2 regions of the Pseudocitrobacter sp. 73 genome follow, and region 2 is predicted to be linked to the other one. Evidence: predicted binding sites of a transcription regulator. Region 2 holds the regulator's gene; the other holds the start of a gene.
The links. The regulator PhoB, encoded in region 2, activates phosphate uptake and scavenging genes when phosphate is short. The targets are predictions, from matches to a motif close to CTGTCATAAAACTGNCNNAT.
Positions count from the first base shown of each region.

Region 1 (9,158 bases), on a different contig from region 2:
GGATGGCGTGCTGGTGATGCAATTAGAACAACGGCGTCTGCTGGTTCGTGTGAAGAATATTGATGACCTCGAAAAGATATCTAAACTTCTTCTTTCATCTCAATAGGTTGTAAATATAGCCAGTGCTATAGCTGTGCTCTTTTAAGGCACTTTTAATATAGCGTTGGCTATATTCCTTCAAAAAATACACGATAATAATTAACGGTTTTCTCACCTTACTTCGCAAATGAAAATCGTTATCATTTAATTAAAAAGAATAACACTTTCTGTTCTTGGTTTATATTCTAAAAATATGTTAATGTTGCGTCCGTCGTTGGGGAGTAGCCGATTTTCAGTCATCTGAAAATGTGCGTGTCAACATACTCGTTGCAAAACGTGGCACGTACGAACCATTCATTCCACCCAGAATGGTTAGGCGAGACCATAGATGCACTTACTGCTGTTTACTGGGGGCAGGAGTGTGTCATATGGATATTCCCGGTCTGGACGCTCTGATGAACGCATACGCAATTATTCTCCTCGCCCTTGGCATGTCGATGGATGCTTTCGCTGCATCGATGGGTAAAGGCGCCACGCTACACAAACCAAAATTCTCTGAAGCCATTCGCACTGGTCTTATCTTTGGCGTTATCGAAACCCTTACCCCGCTGATTGGCTGGGGGTTGGGTATGCTCGCCAGTCGCTTTGTGCTGGAGTGGAGCCATTGGGTGGCGTTCGTGCTGCTGGTCTTTTTAGGCGGACGTATGATTGTCGAAGGGTTCCGGGGCGATGATAGCGATGAAGATTGTGAACCGCCCCGCCGTCACGGTTTCTGGTTATTAGTCACCACCGCGATTGCCACCAGCCTTGATGCGATGGCGGTCGGTGTCGGTCTGGCGTTTTTACAGGTCAATATTCTGGTAATGGCGCTGGCCATTGGCTGCGCAACCTTCACCATGTCCACGCTGGGCATGATGATTGGTCGCTTTATCGGCCCGCTGCTCGGCAAACGGGCTGAAATTCTGGGCGGTATTGTGCTTATCGGCATTGGCGCAGAAATTCTCTACAGCCATTTCGCCGGTTAATCGTCCAAACGCTGCCAGACATGAATAGCAAAATCGGTCTGGCAGTCAAAGTGTTCCTGCCCTTTCAACGTCTCCCACACCTCCGGTTTTGCGCGCCAGGCAAACGGCGTCATCTGCAATAACGTCACCGCTTCCGCCCCGCTTAACTGCATCGGATACGCTAACGCATCGTGCGTTTGCAGCGCGAAGCCTGGCAACGTTTCCGAATGCGGGGCATGCAGCTGGACTTCGTCATAAATCAGCCCTTTTAGCTCAACTAAATGTCGCGGCCCCGGCGTAACGGTAATCACCCATCCGCCCGGTTTAACGACTCTTGCCAGCTCTTCAGGGTTGCAGGGTGCGTAAATACGGACCACCACGTCCATGCAGTTATCTTCAAACGGCAGGCGCTGGCTGGAAGCGACACAAAAATCGACATTCGCGTAACGCTTTGCCCCGGCGCGAATGGCGTTCTTTGCCACATCCAGGCCCCACGTGTGCCCGGCAATTTCGGCAAAAGCATGAGTGTAGTACCCTTCCCCGCAGCCGATATCCAGTAATTGTGCTGGCTTAATCTCGTCAAGCTTCGCGCAAATAGCATTGCGTAAAGGTTGATAGTGCCCGGCATCCAGGAAGGCGCGGCGCGCCTGCATCATCTCTGCGCTGTCGCCCGGATCGCGGGAACGCTTGTGCTGCACGGGCAGTAAATTGACATAACCTTCTTTCGCCATATCAAACTGATGGCGTTGAGGACAGCAATAGCTGTTTCCGCTACGGGTGAGCGGCGCGTGGCAGAGTGGGCAACTCCAGGACATAACAACTCCGGGGAACATTCAAAGGGCGAAAGTGTAACGCTTTTCGCCCCTGAGTGGGAGGATTTAGAGCGCAGGCGCCCCCGCAGGCGCGTGCATCACAATCAAATTATCTGAGCCCTGTGGTAAACCATCCGGCATGACGTTCTCCAGACGTAACACGTCGCCCATAATCTGACTGAATACTGGCGCGGAAACCGCGCCGCCGTAATACTGTCCGTTTTGCGGTTCGTTGATCACCACAACCAGCGCAAACTGGGGATTGCTGGCAGGGGCCACACCTGCGGTATACGCGACATATTTATCGACATATTTCCCGTCGTCGCCAATTTTCTTGGCGGTCCCGGTTTTTACCGCTACACGATAATCACGAACGGCGGCTTTAGTCCCGCCACCGCCAGGCAGCGCGACGCTTTCCATCATATGTTCAACCTGATGTACTAATGGTTCGGGCATCACCCGATGACCAATGACCGGCGGATCAATACGGGTAATCGATAGCGGACGCGAAACGCCAAAGCCGCCAATGGTCGCGTAGACATGCGCCAGCTGCAGCGGCGTGACCATTAAACCGTAGCCAAAGGCAAACGTCGCGCGATCCAGCTCGCCCCAGTAACGACGATGCGGTAACAAACCCTGGCTTTCACCGGTCAAACCCAATCCGGTCGGCTCACCAAAACCAAATGCGGTGTAGGTGTCCAGCAGCTTTTGTACCGGCATCGCCAGCGACAGTCGCGAGACGCCCGTGTCGCTCGATTTCTGTAAAATCCCGGTGAGCGTGAGCTCCGGATAATAGCCCACGTCGCGAATGCGATGACCATCCAGCGTGTAAGGGTGGGTATCGACGACACTATCCGGGCGAACAATGCCCTGCTGAAGCGCGGTCATGATCACCAGCGGTTTAACAGTGGAACCGGGTTCAAAGGTGTCGCTGATGGCACGGTTACGGAAATCATCCAGCGTGGCCGCTTCGCGGTTGTTCGGGTTGTAGTCCGGGTAGCTTGCCATAGACAAAATTTCACCGGTATCGATTTTCACCAGTACGGCAGCGCCAGACGCGGCTTTGTTCCAGCGCACAGCGTTATCCAGCGCGTCTTCCGTTACCGTTTGCAGACGCTCATCAATACTGAGCTGAATATTATGCGCGGGTATCGGAGCCATTTCGGTAATGTTTTCAATAACCCGGCCAAATTTGTCTTTACGCACCTGACGCAAACCCGGCTTGCCAATGAGCTGGCTGTTAAAGCTTTTTTCAATACCCTCAATGCCCTGATCGTCGACATTGGTAAAACCAATCAGGTTTGCCGCCACGTGGCCTGCGGGATAAAAGCGGCGCGACTCTTCACGCAGGTTAATGCCCGGCAGATGCAGTTTATCAATCCATTGCGCCTGAAGCGGGTCCACCTGACGGGCAAGATAGAGAAATCGGCTGTGCGGGTGCGCGTTGACGCGGGCCTGTAATGCGCTTAAGGAGAGGTTTAACGCTTTCGCCAGTGCCTGCCAGCGGTTATCGAAACCTACGCCGCCCTTCTCAATCAGGGTCTTCGGATCAACCCATATCGCGCTGACCGGCACGCTCACCGCCAGTGGCCGATTTTCGCGATCGACAATCATCCCGCGTGGCACATCAATCGGTTCTTCGCGCACCGAGCGCATATCTTCCTGCTTAACCAGGTTATCGGGAGAGACAATTTGCAACCAGCCAACTCGCGCGAGGAGGAAGCCCAGACAGCTTAAAATACCGGCGCACACCAGGCCAAACCGGACGGGGGTAAATTGAGGGGGCTTCCCTCGGGATTTATCTTGCACTCTGACTCCAGCGTTAAAAAGCAACGGACTGATTTAACAGGAATAGTTCAGAGATTTATCGTGCAACAATGCTAATAAGATTGCGGATTTGCAACAAAGGACGACCAGAGGGGTAAACAGAAACACTTTGCAAAGATTGTAAAAAGCCCCGCAGTTGCGAGGCTTTAAGGCTGATTATGATGCGCGCACGCATCAAAGCATCAGTGGCAGTCGAATCAGATTGCAGTTACGTTAACTGCAGCTGGGCCTTTCTGGCCGTCCTGAATTTCGAACTCAACGTTCTGGCCTTCAGCCAGAGTTTTGAAGCCGTTACCCTGGATTGCAGAGAAGTGTACGAATACATCTTTGCTGCCGTCAGCCGGAGTAATGAAGCCAAAACCTTTAGACTCGTTGAACCACTTAACTTGACCTTTAATCTTTGCCATTTGCAAAATTCCTTAGAGTGTTTTCTTCGCCCGTGGGCGCATTCATAGATAAAACTGAGACATGACTGCATGAGGCACTAATATAAGGTTCGGCAGAGAAGCGGTATTCAACGTCAACGTGTTTACTCAGGACTTCTTTACTGATAATGCCATACATAGACAGAACTGTACCTCGTTTAACCCAAAACGTGTTATCACATACAACGTTAATAATGGCAAGCCATTTTTAAACGTGTCTCGATCAGCCGCACAAATCATACAACAATCATTTGATCGACTACGCATTTATGCGGCAAACAGTCGTCTGACGCGCCCCGGCACGTCTCTTATATCTCACCTACCTTACGGTAACGTAAGACTTTTTTACCATAGACCAACATTTTCAATGCGTCCAGAAAAGCGAAGCGGCATCAAAAATTTTTTATATCGTTAGACTATTTACGCACTAATTTTTGAAAGGTGCATTTTGATAACCGGTTATAAGTTAGTAACGTTTCGCTATACTGCCGTGGTGACTCACATGCGCCAAATAATGCACTTAGGTTGCACCAAAATAATGACCGTTTAATGACAAAAGGTTATCACCACACAATAAAAACGTTTCGCTAATTCTTTATGAAAAATCAATAAGTGGGTTGCGCAATTAAAGTTGATATCCGTTACTCATACATTTGGGTGATGGATAATTGAACAGATGGTTTGTCTGGTAAAAAATTAAGTATAAATACAAACAGATACAAGCTCGCAGTTGAGAAACTCCACTGAACCAGGTCTGAGACGCATCAGGAAATTGGATGATAAGGAGAGGTTACACTCTTGTAGACACGGCATGCACCATGGCGGTGCAACCTTCCGACTCCGGCGGCCTGCTTAGACAGCCGGAGTGAAGAGGAGATAAGATTATCGTTCCGCCACCAGGCGAATGAAATCATCTTCTTCTTCGTTTTTTGCTGCAACGGCTTTCTCTTCGACTGCCGATTTTTCAGGTTCATTTGCTTCACAGAGTCGACGCAGCAGCGCATTCTGACGCTTTTGCTGATCCAACAATGCTTCAAGCAGTTCAATTTGCTCACTGGTGCGCGAACTTGCACGGTTAACAAAGAACCAAAGTACCAGCCCCACGACCAACAGCAGAACAGATACCACGACAGACGCCAGATTTAATGCCCCAGAACTTACTAAATCACTCATTTCACCACCTCAAAAGGAACGGGCTATTCTACCACTCGCATTAAGGAAGGAAATCGTTGATGAAAAAAATGTTTTACCAGGGAATGAATTTGTTGATGCTGCAGATCCCGTTAAAGAACTGAACATCCTGGTCGCACAACACGTTGAGCGTCTGAGTCCAGAGCAGCAAACAGGCCGCCAGTACGACAATCAGTAACACCCACCGAAATTTTTTCACTCCACACTCCACGACATATAGCAATAACAGATGATCAAATTAACACGGACATCTTAAACCGCGGCTAACTGTACAGATAAATTCTGCTTTTAGGAATCATGGAGTTGTCTCGCAATATTGAAAAGCTACTCTATTAACAAGGATAGAAAAGACGCGAGGATGTCATGAGATTTGCGATCAGAACAATTATTATACTGGCCATTGTCTGGATTGGCATATTGCTGAGCGGTTATGGTGTTTTAATCGGCAGCACTGAGAATGCCGGCGGTTTGGGGCTGCAATGTAAATATCTGACCGCACGAGGCACCAGCACAGCACAATACGTTCATTCCAGCAGCGGGATCATTGGCCTGACCGATTGTCCGGTCCTGCGAAAAAGTGAAACTGTCGTCGATAATGGATAAAAAAACGCCGCGAACATCGCGGCGTTTTTTTTTGATTAAGCGCTTAATCAGAACGGATAATCGTTATAGCCTAACTGCTCTGAAATCTTACGCGCCGCCGTATGCAGCATCGCAACATACTCGTGCAGGCGCTCTTCAGAGAAACGCAGCGTCGGGAACGAAATACTCAAACCCGCAATGACCACGCCAAATCGGTCAAAGACCGGTACGCCAATACAGCGCAGACCTTCTTCCTGTTCTTCGTTATCTTCCCCATACCCCTGCTGACGAACCAGATCCAGAACCGGCATCAGTTCATCGGTGCTGGTGATGGTGCGATCGGTGCTGTGCTTATATTCTACGTCCTGCAGAATTTCACGCACTTCATCGCGGTCGCGCCAGGCCAGCAGCACTTTACCAATCGCGGTGCTGTAAAGCGGGTTACGACGACCTACGCGAGAGTACATACGCAGGTTGTACATCGAGTCAATTTTATGAATATAAACAATGCTGTCTTCATCCAGAGCGCCAAGGTGAATCGTCTCTTTCGTCAAACGCGAGAGTTCACGCATCTGAATGTCTGCGCTACGAATTAAATCAACGTTCTGTAATGCGCGCGCGCCCAGCTCAAACAGCTTAAGCGTTAACGAATACTTTTCAGATTCCCCTTCCTGGGCAACGTATCCCAATGATTTCATGGTTTGCAAAAAGCGATAAACAGTGCTTTTCGACATCATGACACGCTGCGACAGTTCGGTAATACCGATTTCACGCTCTTCACCAAGCGCCTGCAGGATGCCAAAAACCTTCAATACTGAAGAGACAGAATCTGGCTGTTTATCCAAATCTGCAACTGCCATTAATCACCTCATCGCATCTGTTTTATAAAAATTAGAACCGGTTTTTATTATAATTTCGCAACGCCTTCGTCGCAATGAATCTTCTGCAACCTGGTTACAAATCTGCGACATACAGCCGAATAATCAATGCTAAAATAGTTTTCTGACAAATAATTTCTTAAAAACCGTATTTTTCTCATGGATAAAACACTCTCGGATGGCTTACCTGTCCCTCAACGGTATGGTGCTATCTTAACCATTGTGCTCGGTATTACGATGGCGGTGCTCGATGGGGCTATCGCCAACGTCGCCCTCCCAACGATTGCGAGCGATCTGCATGCCTCACCGGCAGCGTCTATCTGGATAGTCAACGCCTATCAAATTGCTATTGTCATCTCGCTGCTGTCGTTGGCTTTTCTGGGGGACATGATTGGCTATCACCGAATCTACAAAATTGGGCTCATTGTCTTTACCCTCGCTTCCGGGCTGTGTGCAATGTCGAACTCGCTTGAGATGCTAACGCTTGCACGCGTGGCGCAGGGCCTTGGCGGCGCGGCGCTGATGAGCGTGAACACGGCGCTCATCCGACTTATCTACCCGCAGCGCCAGTTGGGACGCGGCATGGGTATTAACTCGTTTGTGGTTGCCGTCTCCTCCGCAGCCGGGCCCACCATCGCGGCGGCGATTCTGTCCGTCGCGTCATGGCAATGGCTATTCCTTGTGAACGTGCCGCTGGGCATTATCTCGTGGGTGCTGGCGGTGCGTTATCTGCCCGCAAACGGCTCACGCAGCCAGGCCACGCGCTTTGATCTGCCAAGCGCAATCATGAATGCCCTGACATTTGGTCTGCTGATCACCGCGCTGGGTGGTTTCGCGCAGGGCCAATCGACCACACAGGTGGTGGCAGAAGTGGTGCTGTTACTGATTGTCGGTTTCTTTTTCATCCGTCGTCAGTTGCGTTTACCCGTACCGCTATTACCGGTCGATTTACTGCGCATCCCGTTGTTCTCACTCTCTATTTGCACGTCTATCTGTTCTTTCTGCGCACAGATGCTGGCACTGGTATCGCTTCCCTTCTTCCTGCAAACCATGATGGGGCGCAGCGAAGTGGAAACGGGCTTGCTGCTGACGCCCTGGCCATTAGCCACCATGGTAATGGCGCCGCTGGCCGGGTATTTAATTGAGCGAGTCCACGCCGGATTCCTTGGCGCGCTGGGTATGGCGGTAATGGCCTGCGGATTATTTGCGCTTGCTCTGCTGCCCTCATCGCCTTCCGATCTGGATATCATCTGGCGCATGATCCTGTGCGGCGCAGGGTTTGGTCTGTTTCAGTCACCCAACAACCACACCATTATTTCTGCCGCACCTCGGCAGAGAAGCGGTGGCGCCAGCGGGATGCTGGGCACGGCCCGCCTGCTGGGGCAGAGCACCGGTGCGGCGCTGGTGGCGTTGATGTTTAATGCCTTTGGCGATAGCGGGACACATGTGTCATTGCTGCTGGCGGGAAGTCTGGCGGTGGTCGCGGCGCTGTTTAGCGGATTGAGGGTGACGCAACCGCGCGTACAGCGCTAAAAAAAGCGCCTCGATTGAGGCGCTTCTTCATTATTTCAGGTATTCACCGGTACGCAGCGCTTCGATACGCTTATCCAGCGGCGGGTGAGTCATAAACAGCTCACTCAGCGTTTTAGACTTACCGTTGATGCAGAAGGCCATCATACTGCTGGCTTCCTGCGGTTCGTAGCTGGTTTTGAGACGTTGCAGGGCAGCAATCATTTTCTCACGCCCTACCAGACGCGCTGAACCTGCATCCGCGTGGAATTCACGGTGACGCGAGAACCACATGGTGATGATGCTGGCCAGAATACCGAACACCAGTTCAAGGACCATTGAGACCGCAAAATAGATAAGCGGGTTACCGTTACCGCCCTCTTCGCCCTCATCACGGTTACCGCTCAGGAAACCGGCGGCAATCTGCGCAATAACGCGCGAGATGAAGATAACAAAGGTGTTCACCACGCCCTGAATCAGCGTCATCGTCACCATATCACCGTTAGCCACGTGGCTAATCTCGTGAGCGATGACCGCTTCCGCTTCGTCACGGCTCATGTTCTGCAACAGACCCGTACTGACCGCCACCAGAGACGCATCACGGCGCGCGCCGGTGGCAAAGGCGTTGATATCCGGCGCATGATAGATTGCGACCTGCGGCATACCAATGCCAGCCTGACGCGATTGCTGCGCCACGGTGTCCATCAGCCAGCGCTCTGTTTCATTGCGCGGCTGTTCAATCACTTCCCCACCTACCGATTTCAGTGCCATCCATTTCGACATCATCAGCGAAACGATAGAACCACCAAAACCAAATAGCAGAGCCATAATCAGCAGGCCCGTCATGCTGCTCGACTGAATTCCTGTCAGGCTTAGCACCAGCCCAAACAC
Region 1 covers NZ_VTZO01000008.1:387,424-396,581, forward strand. The annotation lists gene F0Q32_RS09095 (DUF986 family protein) at 1-106, shown strand, start outside; yybP-ykoY riboswitch at 304-413, shown strand; gene mntP (manganese efflux pump MntP) at 495-1,064, shown strand; gene rlmA (23S rRNA (guanine(745)-N(1))-methyltransferase) at 1,061-1,858, opposite strand; gene ftsI (peptidoglycan glycosyltransferase FtsI) at 1,922-3,664, opposite strand; gene cspE (transcription antiterminator/RNA stability regulator CspE) at 3,880-4,089, opposite strand; partial or broken gene F0Q32_RS09120 (DUF2627 domain-containing protein) at 4,102-4,246, opposite strand; gene F0Q32_RS09125 (YebO family protein) at 4,990-5,280, opposite strand; gene mgrB (PhoP/PhoQ regulator MgrB) at 5,354-5,497, opposite strand; gene F0Q32_RS09135 (YobH family protein) at 5,662-5,901, shown strand; gene kdgR (DNA-binding transcriptional regulator KdgR) at 5,949-6,740, opposite strand; gene F0Q32_RS09145 (MFS transporter) at 6,918-8,291, shown strand; gene htpX (protease HtpX) at 8,322-9,158, opposite strand, start outside.
Region 1: a site for PhoB is predicted at 6,832-6,851, ahead of kdgR (DNA-binding transcriptional regulator KdgR). Genes of this name have one in related genera too.

Region 2 (9,158 bases):
TGCGCGATAGGCCACGCCCTGTACTTCAAACTCAACTTCCGCCAGACACTCGGCGGTGTCGCGGGTCATCAGATCGTTTTGCGATTGCGATACCGTGTTGAGGCGCGGTGTTTCGTGATACAGCGCGAGACAGATGGCGTCCAGCAGGGTGGTTTTCCCCGCGCCTGTCGGCCCGGTGATGGCAAACAGGCCGTTGCTGGCAAACGGTTCGGCGGTGAAATCGATTTTCCACTCGCCTTTCAGCGAGTTAAGGTTCTTCAGGCGCAGGCTGAGGATTTTCATGGCTGCGGCTCCTCATCAAGCGAGTGTACGGTGAGATCAAACAACGCCTTCAGGCGCGCCTGCTGGGGTTCTTCCAGCGTTTCCAGCGCCAGCCGACGCTGGAAAACCTCTTCAACTTCCAGTTCGCTCAGCGTTTCACGCAGGCTGTTGTCCAGAATGCGCTGACGCTGTTCGCGGCTGCGCCGGACCAGCAGCACATCTACGGGTAAATCATCGGTAATGACCTGAATTTTACGCTGAATATCATGCAGATACTCATCGCTGGTGATTTCGATATCCAGCCAGACCGGGGGCTCAGACGGAGCATCGCGATACTGCGCCAACTGGCTGCTTATGCTCTCAAAGTCGCCCTTAATGATCGCCAGCGGTTGCGTGGCCGGGACATCGATTGGCGTGACGTCCTGAAGCTTACCGTCGACAAAGGTCACCTGGTTAACGCTCTTACTTTTCCCCGTTTCGTCGAAGCTGAGGGGGATAGGCGAGCCGCAGTAGCGAATATGCTCGCTGCCACCAATTTTCTGCGCGCGATGAATATGCCCGAGGGCGATGTAATCGGCGGGCGGGAAGTTTTGCGCCGGGAAGGCATCCAGTGTGCCAATATAGATCTCACGCACGGCATCACTTTTGCTGGCGCCGACGGTGGTCAGGTGGCCGCTGGCGATAATAGGCAGCGGGCGGTCGCCGCGAAGCGTACAGGCCTGCTGGTATTGTTTCTGATAGTAGTCAGTAATGGTTTCCAGTAAATGTTGCTGTTTTTCCGCACCGGAAAGCCCGGCCTGGCTGACGACGATATCGCGCGGGCGCAGAAACGGCACCGGGCAGAAAACTGCGCCGGGTGTGCCGTCGCGGCGATTCAAAATAAAAGGCTCGTGTCCGGCGCTGGCAATCACCGTGGTATTCAGGAACGACAAAATATCGCGCGATTCATTCAGCGTGGCGACGGAGTCATGATTCCCGGCAAGCACCACCAGATGACAGCCGGTTTGTTGCAGATTTACCACAAAGCGGTTGTAGAGCTCGCGCGCATAGCTTGGCGGCGAGCCGGTATCAAAGATATCGCCCGCCACAATAATGGCGTCTATCTGTTCGCGTTGCGCGGTCTCCAGCAGCCAGTTCAGAAACGCATCGTGTTCTGCGGCACGGCTTTTACTGTAAAAATTCTGGCCTAAGTGCCAGTCTGAAGTATGAAGAATTCGCATCGTCGTCCCTGTGGGGAAAAAAGCATAGCCGGGATTATACATTCCCCGGCAGCAGGATCGACGGGTGTCTTCCGCGAGTGTCATATTTCGTAAATCGCCATCATTTTACGGTCATGTTTTTCATAAAAGTGTCATAAATCTGACGCATAATGGCGCCAAATGTATACTGATGGCTAAAAAAACAGGGCATAAAATGGCGAGACGTATTCTGGTCGTTGAAGATGAAGCACCCATCCGCGAAATGGTCTGTTTCGTGCTGGAGCAAAATGGTTTCCAGCCGATTGAGGCGGAAGATTATGACAGCGCGGTGAATCAGCTCAATGAACCCTGGCCCGATCTTATTCTGCTCGACTGGATGCTACCGGGCGGCTCAGGGCTACAGTTTATCAAACATCTCAAGCGTGAAGCGCTGACCCGTGATATTCCGGTTATGATGCTGACGGCGCGCGGTGAAGAAGAGGATCGCGTACGCGGTCTGGAAACCGGCGCGGATGATTACATTACTAAACCCTTTTCCCCGAAAGAGCTGGTGGCGCGTATTAAAGCGGTGATGCGCCGTATCTCCCCAATGGCGGTGGAGGAGGTGATTGAGATGCAGGGTTTAAGCCTTGATCCCACCTCGCATCGCGTGATGACCGGGGAAAACCCGCTCGATATGGGCCCGACCGAATTTAAGTTGCTGCACTTCTTTATGACGCATCCTGAACGCGTCTATAGCCGTGAGCAACTGTTGAACCATGTCTGGGGCACTAACGTTTATGTGGAAGATCGCACGGTGGATGTGCATATTCGCCGCCTGCGTAAAGCGCTGGAACACAGCGGCCACGATCGTATGGTGCAAACCGTTCGCGGCACGGGCTACCGTTTTTCGGCTCGTTTCTGAATGTTGACAGGAGTGTGACGCGTGCTGGAACGGCTGTCATGGAAAAGACTCGCCTTTGAGCTTTTCTTGTGTTGTCTCCCGGCCCTGATATTAGGGCTGCTTATCGGCCATCTTCCCTGGTTTCTGCTGGCCGCGGTGACCGGGTTGTTGATTTGGCATTTCTGGAATCTTTTACGTCTTTCCTGGTGGTTATGGGTCGATCGCAGCATGACGCCACCGCCGGGGCGCGGTAGCTGGGAACCCCTGTTGTACGGCCTTAACCAGATGCAATTGCGTAATAAAAAACGTCGCCGTGAACTGGGTAATCTGATTAAACGCTTTCGTAGCGGTGCAGAATCGCTGCCCGATGCGGTGGTATTGACCACGGAAGAGGGCGCAATCTTCTGGTGTAATGGCCTGGCGCAGCAGTTGCTTGGCCTGCGCTGGCCGGACGACAGCGGGCAAAATATTCTTAACCTGCTGCGTTATCCGGAATTTACGCAGCATCTTAAGCAACGCGAGTTTCTTAAACCGCTGCATCTGGTGCTCAATAATGGGCGCCATCTGGAAATCCGTATCATGCCCTATACCGACCGGCAGTTGCTGATGGTGGCGCGCGATGTCACGCAAATGCATCAGCTGGAAGGTGCGCGGCGCAACTTCTTTGCCAACGTCAGTCATGAACTGCGTACGCCATTGACGGTGTTGCAGGGCTATCTGGAAATGCTTCAGGAGCAGGTGCTCGAAGGCCCAACGCGCGAAAAAGCGTTGCACACCATGCGTGAACAGACGCAGCGTATGGAAGGGCTGGTGAAACAGCTGCTGACGCTATCGAAAATTGAAGCCGCGCCGACACTCACCCTCAATGAAAAGGTGGATGTGCCGATGATGTTGAAGGTGGTTGAACGGGAAGCGCAGACTCTCAGCCAACATCAGCACGAACTTCATTTTGATATTGATGACACGTTGAAAGTGCTGGGCAATGAAGAGCAACTGCGCAGTGCGGTTTCGAATCTGGTGTACAACGCGGTGAATCATACGCCTGCGGGCACGAAAATCACTGTGTGCTGGCAGCATGCGCCGCACGGCGCACAGTTCAGCGTTGAGGACAGCGGGCCTGGCATCGCGGCGGAACATATTCCGCGTTTAACCGAGCGTTTTTATCGCGTGGATAAGGCGCGTTCCCGACAGACCGGCGGCAGCGGATTAGGGCTGGCGATTGTTAAACATGCGTTGAATCACCACGATAGCCGTCTGGATATCGAAAGTCAGCCAGGGAAAGGAACGCGCTTCAGTTTCCTGCTACCGGAACGATTAATTGCCAAATAAAGGGCCTGAACTGGCGCTTGTCACGATGCGTTTCCACAGACCAGCCTCGGCTGGTCTGTTTACTTTGCAGTCAATTTGCCCTCGAATAATTAATGAACAACTGACGCTTTTTTGTTCGCACGATCAGCCATGTGTTTTTCCTATATCTGGTTAATCGTTCCAGGTTTATCTTTAGTATCGGTATAATCGTCTGGTTTCGCGATCCCATATTGCTTTAAAACGTTATAAGCGTTTAAATTGCGCCTAATGCAGTAGGAATCAGACTGTATTTACGTAGCAAATCAAAAAACTATTCTTCCTCACGCTACGAAGGGAGCATATCCCGCTGAGTTTGTTGCTTGTTTCCTCTGAAACATTCCGTTGGAGCGGGCACAAAGTTTTTTATTTGTACAACACCACATCCACAGGCAGTAGTTACATATGACCCATCAGTTAAAAACACGCGACATCATCGCTCTGGGCTTTATGACCTTTGCGTTGTTTGTCGGCGCTGGCAACATCATTTTCCCTCCAATGGTCGGTTTACTGGCGGGTCCGAACGTCTGGATCGCCGCGCTCGGCTTTTTGATTACCGCAGTCGGTCTGCCTGTGTTGACCGTTGTCGCGCTGGCAAAAGTCGGCGGTGGCGTCGATAGCCTGAGTACGCCAATTGGTAAAGTCGCAGGTGTCCTGCTGGCGACAGTTTGTTATTTGGCCGTTGGCCCGCTGTTTGCGACGCCGCGTACCGCGACAGTCTCATTTGAAATTGGTATTGCCCCGCTGACGGGCGATGGCGCGATGCCGCTGTTTATCTACAGCCTGGTCTATTTTGCGCTGGTGATCCTGGTTTCCCTCTATCCGGGCAAACTGCTGGATACCGTCGGCAACTTCCTCGCGCCGATGAAAATTCTGGCATTGCTGGTGCTTTCCGTTGCTGCGGTTATCTGGCCGGCAGGCCCCATCAGCCACGCGCTTGAAGCCTATCAAACAGCACCGTTCTCCAATGGTTTTGTGAATGGTTATCTGACCATGGATACCCTGGGCGCGATGGTGTTCGGGATCGTTATTGTAAACGCGGCACGTTCTCGCGGCGTCACTGAAGCCCGCCTGCTGACTCGTTATACCATCTGGGCGGGCCTGATGGCCGGTGTTGGCCTGACGCTGCTGTACCTGGCGCTGTTCCGTCTGGGTTCTGATAGCGCGCTGCTGGTCGATAAGAGCGCGAACGGCGCGGCGATTCTGCATGCGTATGTGCAGCATACCTTCGGCGGGGCAGGCAGCTTCCTGCTGGCGGCGCTCATCTTTATCGCCTGTCTGGTTACCGCTGTTGGCCTGACCTGTGCGTGTGCGGAGTTCTTCGCGCAGTATCTGCCGCTCTCTTACCGCTCGCTGGTGTTTATTCTGGGTATCTTCTCGATGGCGGTCTCCAACCTGGGGCTGAGCCACCTGATTCAGATCTCCATTCCGGTACTGACGCTGATTTATCCGCCATGTATCGCACTGGTTGTATTAAGCTTTACCCGCGGTTGGTGGCATAATTCGACCCGCGTAATTGCACCCGCGATGTTTATCAGCCTGATGTTTGGTATCCTTGACGGTATCAAAGCATCGGCCTTCGCTGATGTGTTGCCTGGCTGGACGGCGCGTCTGCCGATGGCGGAGCAAGGCCTGGCCTGGCTGCTGCCGACGGTGATAATGGCGGTTCTGGCGATTATCTGGGACCGTGCGGCAGGCCGACAGGTAACGTCTAACGCGCATTAATTTTCGCGCGATAACACTCTGTTTAACCACGGGACTTTACGTCCCGTGGTTTTTTGTTTTTTGGTAAGAAATGGCATTGGAAACGATGGAAAACAACAAGCTGAAGCGCGGGCTAAGTACCCGGCACATTCGCTTCATGGCGCTAGGGTCGGCAATTGGTACCGGGCTGTTTTATGGTTCCGCCGATGCAATCAAGATGGCCGGGCCGAGCGTACTGCTGGCCTATATTATTGGTGGCGTGGCGGCGTATATCATCATGCGCGCGCTGGGCGAAATGTCGGTGCACAACCCGGCAGCCAGTTCTTTCTCGCGCTATGCACAGGAAAACCTCGGCCCGCTGGCAGGCTACATCACCGGCTGGACTTACTGCTTTGAAATCCTGATTGTCGCGATCGCTGACGTCACCGCGTTTGGCATCTATATGGGCGTCTGGTTCCCCGATGTACCGCACTGGATTTGGGTGCTGAGCGTGGTGATGATCATTTGCGCTATCAATTTGATGAGCGTGAAGGTCTTTGGTGAGCTTGAGTTCTGGTTCTCCTTCTTCAAAGTCGCCACCATCATCATCATGATTGCCGCCGGTTTCGGTATTATCATCTGGGGGATTGGCAACGGCGGGCAACCGACCGGCGTACATAACCTCTGGAGCAACGGCGGTTTCTTCAGTAACGGCTGGCTCGGCATGGTGATGTCGCTGCAAATGGTGATGTTCGCCTACGGCGGTATCGAAATTATCGGTATTACCGCCGGTGAAGCAAAAGACCCGGAGAAATCCATTCCGCGCGCCATCAATTCCGTGCCGATGCGTATTCTGGTGTTCTACGTGGGTACACTGTTTGTGATCATGTCTATTTACCCGTGGAACCAGGTGGGCACTGACGGCAGCCCGTTTGTGCTGACTTTCCAGCATATGGGCATTACCTTCGCTGCCAGCATCCTCAACTTTGTGGTGCTGACGGCCTCGCTTTCAGCAATTAACAGCGATGTGTTCGGCGTGGGCCGTATGCTGCACGGCATGGCCGAGCAGGGCAGTGCGCCAAAAGTGTTTGCCAAAACCTCGCGTCGCGGTATTCCGTGGGTCACCGTGATGGTGATGACCATTGCGCTGCTGTTTGCGGTGTATCTGAACTACATCATGCCGGAAAACGTCTTCCTGGTGATCGCCTCGCTGGCGACCTTCGCCACCGTATGGGTGTGGATTATGATCCTGCTCTCACAGGTCGCCTTCCGCCGTCGTCTGTCGCCGGAAGAGGTGAAAGCGCTGAAATTCAAAGTGCCGGGTGGCGTGACCACGACGATTATTGGCCTGATTTTCCTCGTCTTTATCATCGGCCTGATCGGTTATCACCCGGATACGCGTATTTCTCTGTATGTTGGTTTTGCATGGATTGTGCTGCTGCTGATTGGCTGGATGTTTAAATCACGTCGTAGCCGTCGTTAATATGCGCGGTTGGTTGGCTTGATAGGCAAAGCGCCATCAGGCAAAAAACCTAACGGAAAGCCCGGTTAACGTCAGTTGCCGGGCTTTTTTACGCCCCCAGCCTCCGCCCCCGAAAAACGACGAAAAGAGGAGTAGAGCCCAAATAGCTTGTGGCAAGGTGGGCTCACTGTTAACTGAGGGGAATTAAATGATGTTGAACGCCTGGCATCTGCCTGTCGCACCCTTTATTAAGTCGCACGACGATCGCTTGTCGATGACCTTGTGGTTGCGCGGAAACGACCTGCCGCAGCGCATCACGATGCGTGTGGAAATCGACAATGAAGAGTGCGTCGTGGCGATGAAACGCCTGAGCAAATCACCGGTACCGGGCGTAACCGCCTGGCGCGGTGAGATACCGCTCGACAGCGGGCAGTCGCGCCGCCGCTATGCTTTTAAACTCTTGTGGCCAGACCGCCAGCTTTGGTTTGCGCCAAAAGGATTTAGCCCTATTCCACCCGCGAAGCTTGAGTTGTTTGCGGTCGATCTGCCCGACAGCGGGCCGCAGTGGGTGGCTGATCAGATCTTCTATCAAATCTTCCCGGACCGTTTTGCCCGTAGCGAAACGCGTACGCCGGAACAGGACAAGGTTTATTACCACCACGCCGCCGGGCATGACATTATTCTGCGCGACTGGGATGAGCCCCTCACCGCAGACGCAGGGGGGTCGACGTTCTACGGCGGCGACCTGGACGGTATCAGCGAAAAGCTGCCGTATCTGAAAAAACTGGGCGTGACCGGGCTGTACCTGAACCCGGTTTTCACCGCGCCAAGCGTGCATAAATATGACACTCAGGATTATCGCGAAGTAGACCCGCAATTTGGGGGGAACGCGGCTCTGCTGCGCCTGCGCGAAAATACCCACCGCGAGGGGATGCGCCTGATCCTCGACGGCGTGTTTAACCACAGCGGCGACACGCATGCCTGGTTTGATCGGCAGAATACCGCAAGCAGCGGGGCGTGCCATAACGCGTCGTCGCCGTGGCGCGACTGGTACAGCTTCTCGCCGGAGGGCCGCGCGCTGGACTGGCTGGGCTATCCAAGCCTGCCGAAGCTTGATTATCAGTCAGAATCACTGGTCAATGAAATCTATCGCGGCGAAGAGAGCATCGTCCGCCACTGGCTGAAAGCGCCGTGGAATATGGACGGCTGGCGGCTGGATGTGGTGCATATGCTCGGTGAGGGCGGCGGCGCACGCAATAATCTGCAGCACGTCGCCGGAATAACCCAGGCGGCGAAAGAGACGCGCCCGGACTCTTACGTTTTCGGCGAACACTTTGGCGATGCGCGCCAGTGGCTACAGGCCGATACAGAAGACGCGGCGATGAATTATCGCGGCTTTACACTGCCGGTGTGGGCGTTTCTGGCCAATACCGACCTCTCTTACGATCCACAAAAAATCGATGCGCAAACCTGCATGACGTGGATGGAAGATTATCGTGCGGGGCTGTCGCATCAGCAGCAGTTGCGGATGTTTAATCAGCTAGATAGCCACGATACCGCACGCTTCAAAACACTGTTGGGCAAAGATGTCGCCCGATTAGGGCTGGGCGTAGTGTGGTTGTTCAGTTGGCCGGGCGTGCCGTGCATCTATTATGGCGATGAAGTCGGTGTGGACGGCGCGAACGACCCGATGTGTCGTAAGCCGTTCCCGTGGGATAAAAGTCAGCAGGACGGTGAACTGCTCGCGCTTTATCAGCGGATGGCGAAACTGCGTAAAAAGAGCGAAGCATTGCGGCGCGGCGGTTGCCAGGTGCTGTACGCCGAAGATAACGTCGTGGTGTTTGCGCGTGTCCTGAAAAGGGAGCGCGTGCTGATAGCCATTAACCGTGGTGAGGCCTGCGAAGTGGTGCTGGAAGATACGCCGCTGCTGAGCTTTAACACGCTCACGCAGCGGGAAGGCAGTGGCGAAAATCAGGATGGCGTACTGACGCTACCTGCACTGTCGGCCACGGTCTGGTTTGGCGAGTAAATCAGGGGTAAAGCGGGACGGTCAGATTGTAGTTGATGACCGCGTCCCGCCACCATTGCTGTGCTAGCCCGTCATGGCCGTTGCGCCAGGCAATATAGGCAACATCTTTCTGTCGGCACGACACCACCTTTTTCTCAATCAGATCGCCGGCGTCTATCCAGGGATGGGCAATATGTCGCGGCAGGAATCCGCAGCCTAACCCGGCTCGCAATAGGGTGACTTTGGAATGAAAATCATCGACGCGGATCTGCGCCTGTTCATCAATAAGATTAGAATTGATGGGGCGGCACAGGCGCG
Region 2 covers NZ_VTZO01000005.1:129,015-138,172, reverse strand. The annotation lists gene sbcC (exonuclease subunit SbcC) at 1-282, opposite strand, end outside; gene sbcD (exonuclease subunit SbcD) at 279-1,481, opposite strand; gene phoB (phosphate response regulator transcription factor PhoB) at 1,675-2,364, shown strand; gene phoR (phosphate regulon sensor histidine kinase PhoR) at 2,386-3,672, shown strand; gene brnQ (branched-chain amino acid transporter carrier protein BrnQ) at 4,093-5,412, shown strand; gene proY (proline-specific permease ProY) at 5,498-6,853, shown strand; gene malZ (maltodextrin glucosidase) at 7,044-8,861, shown strand; gene F0Q32_RS04685 (LysR family transcriptional regulator) at 8,863-9,158, opposite strand, start outside.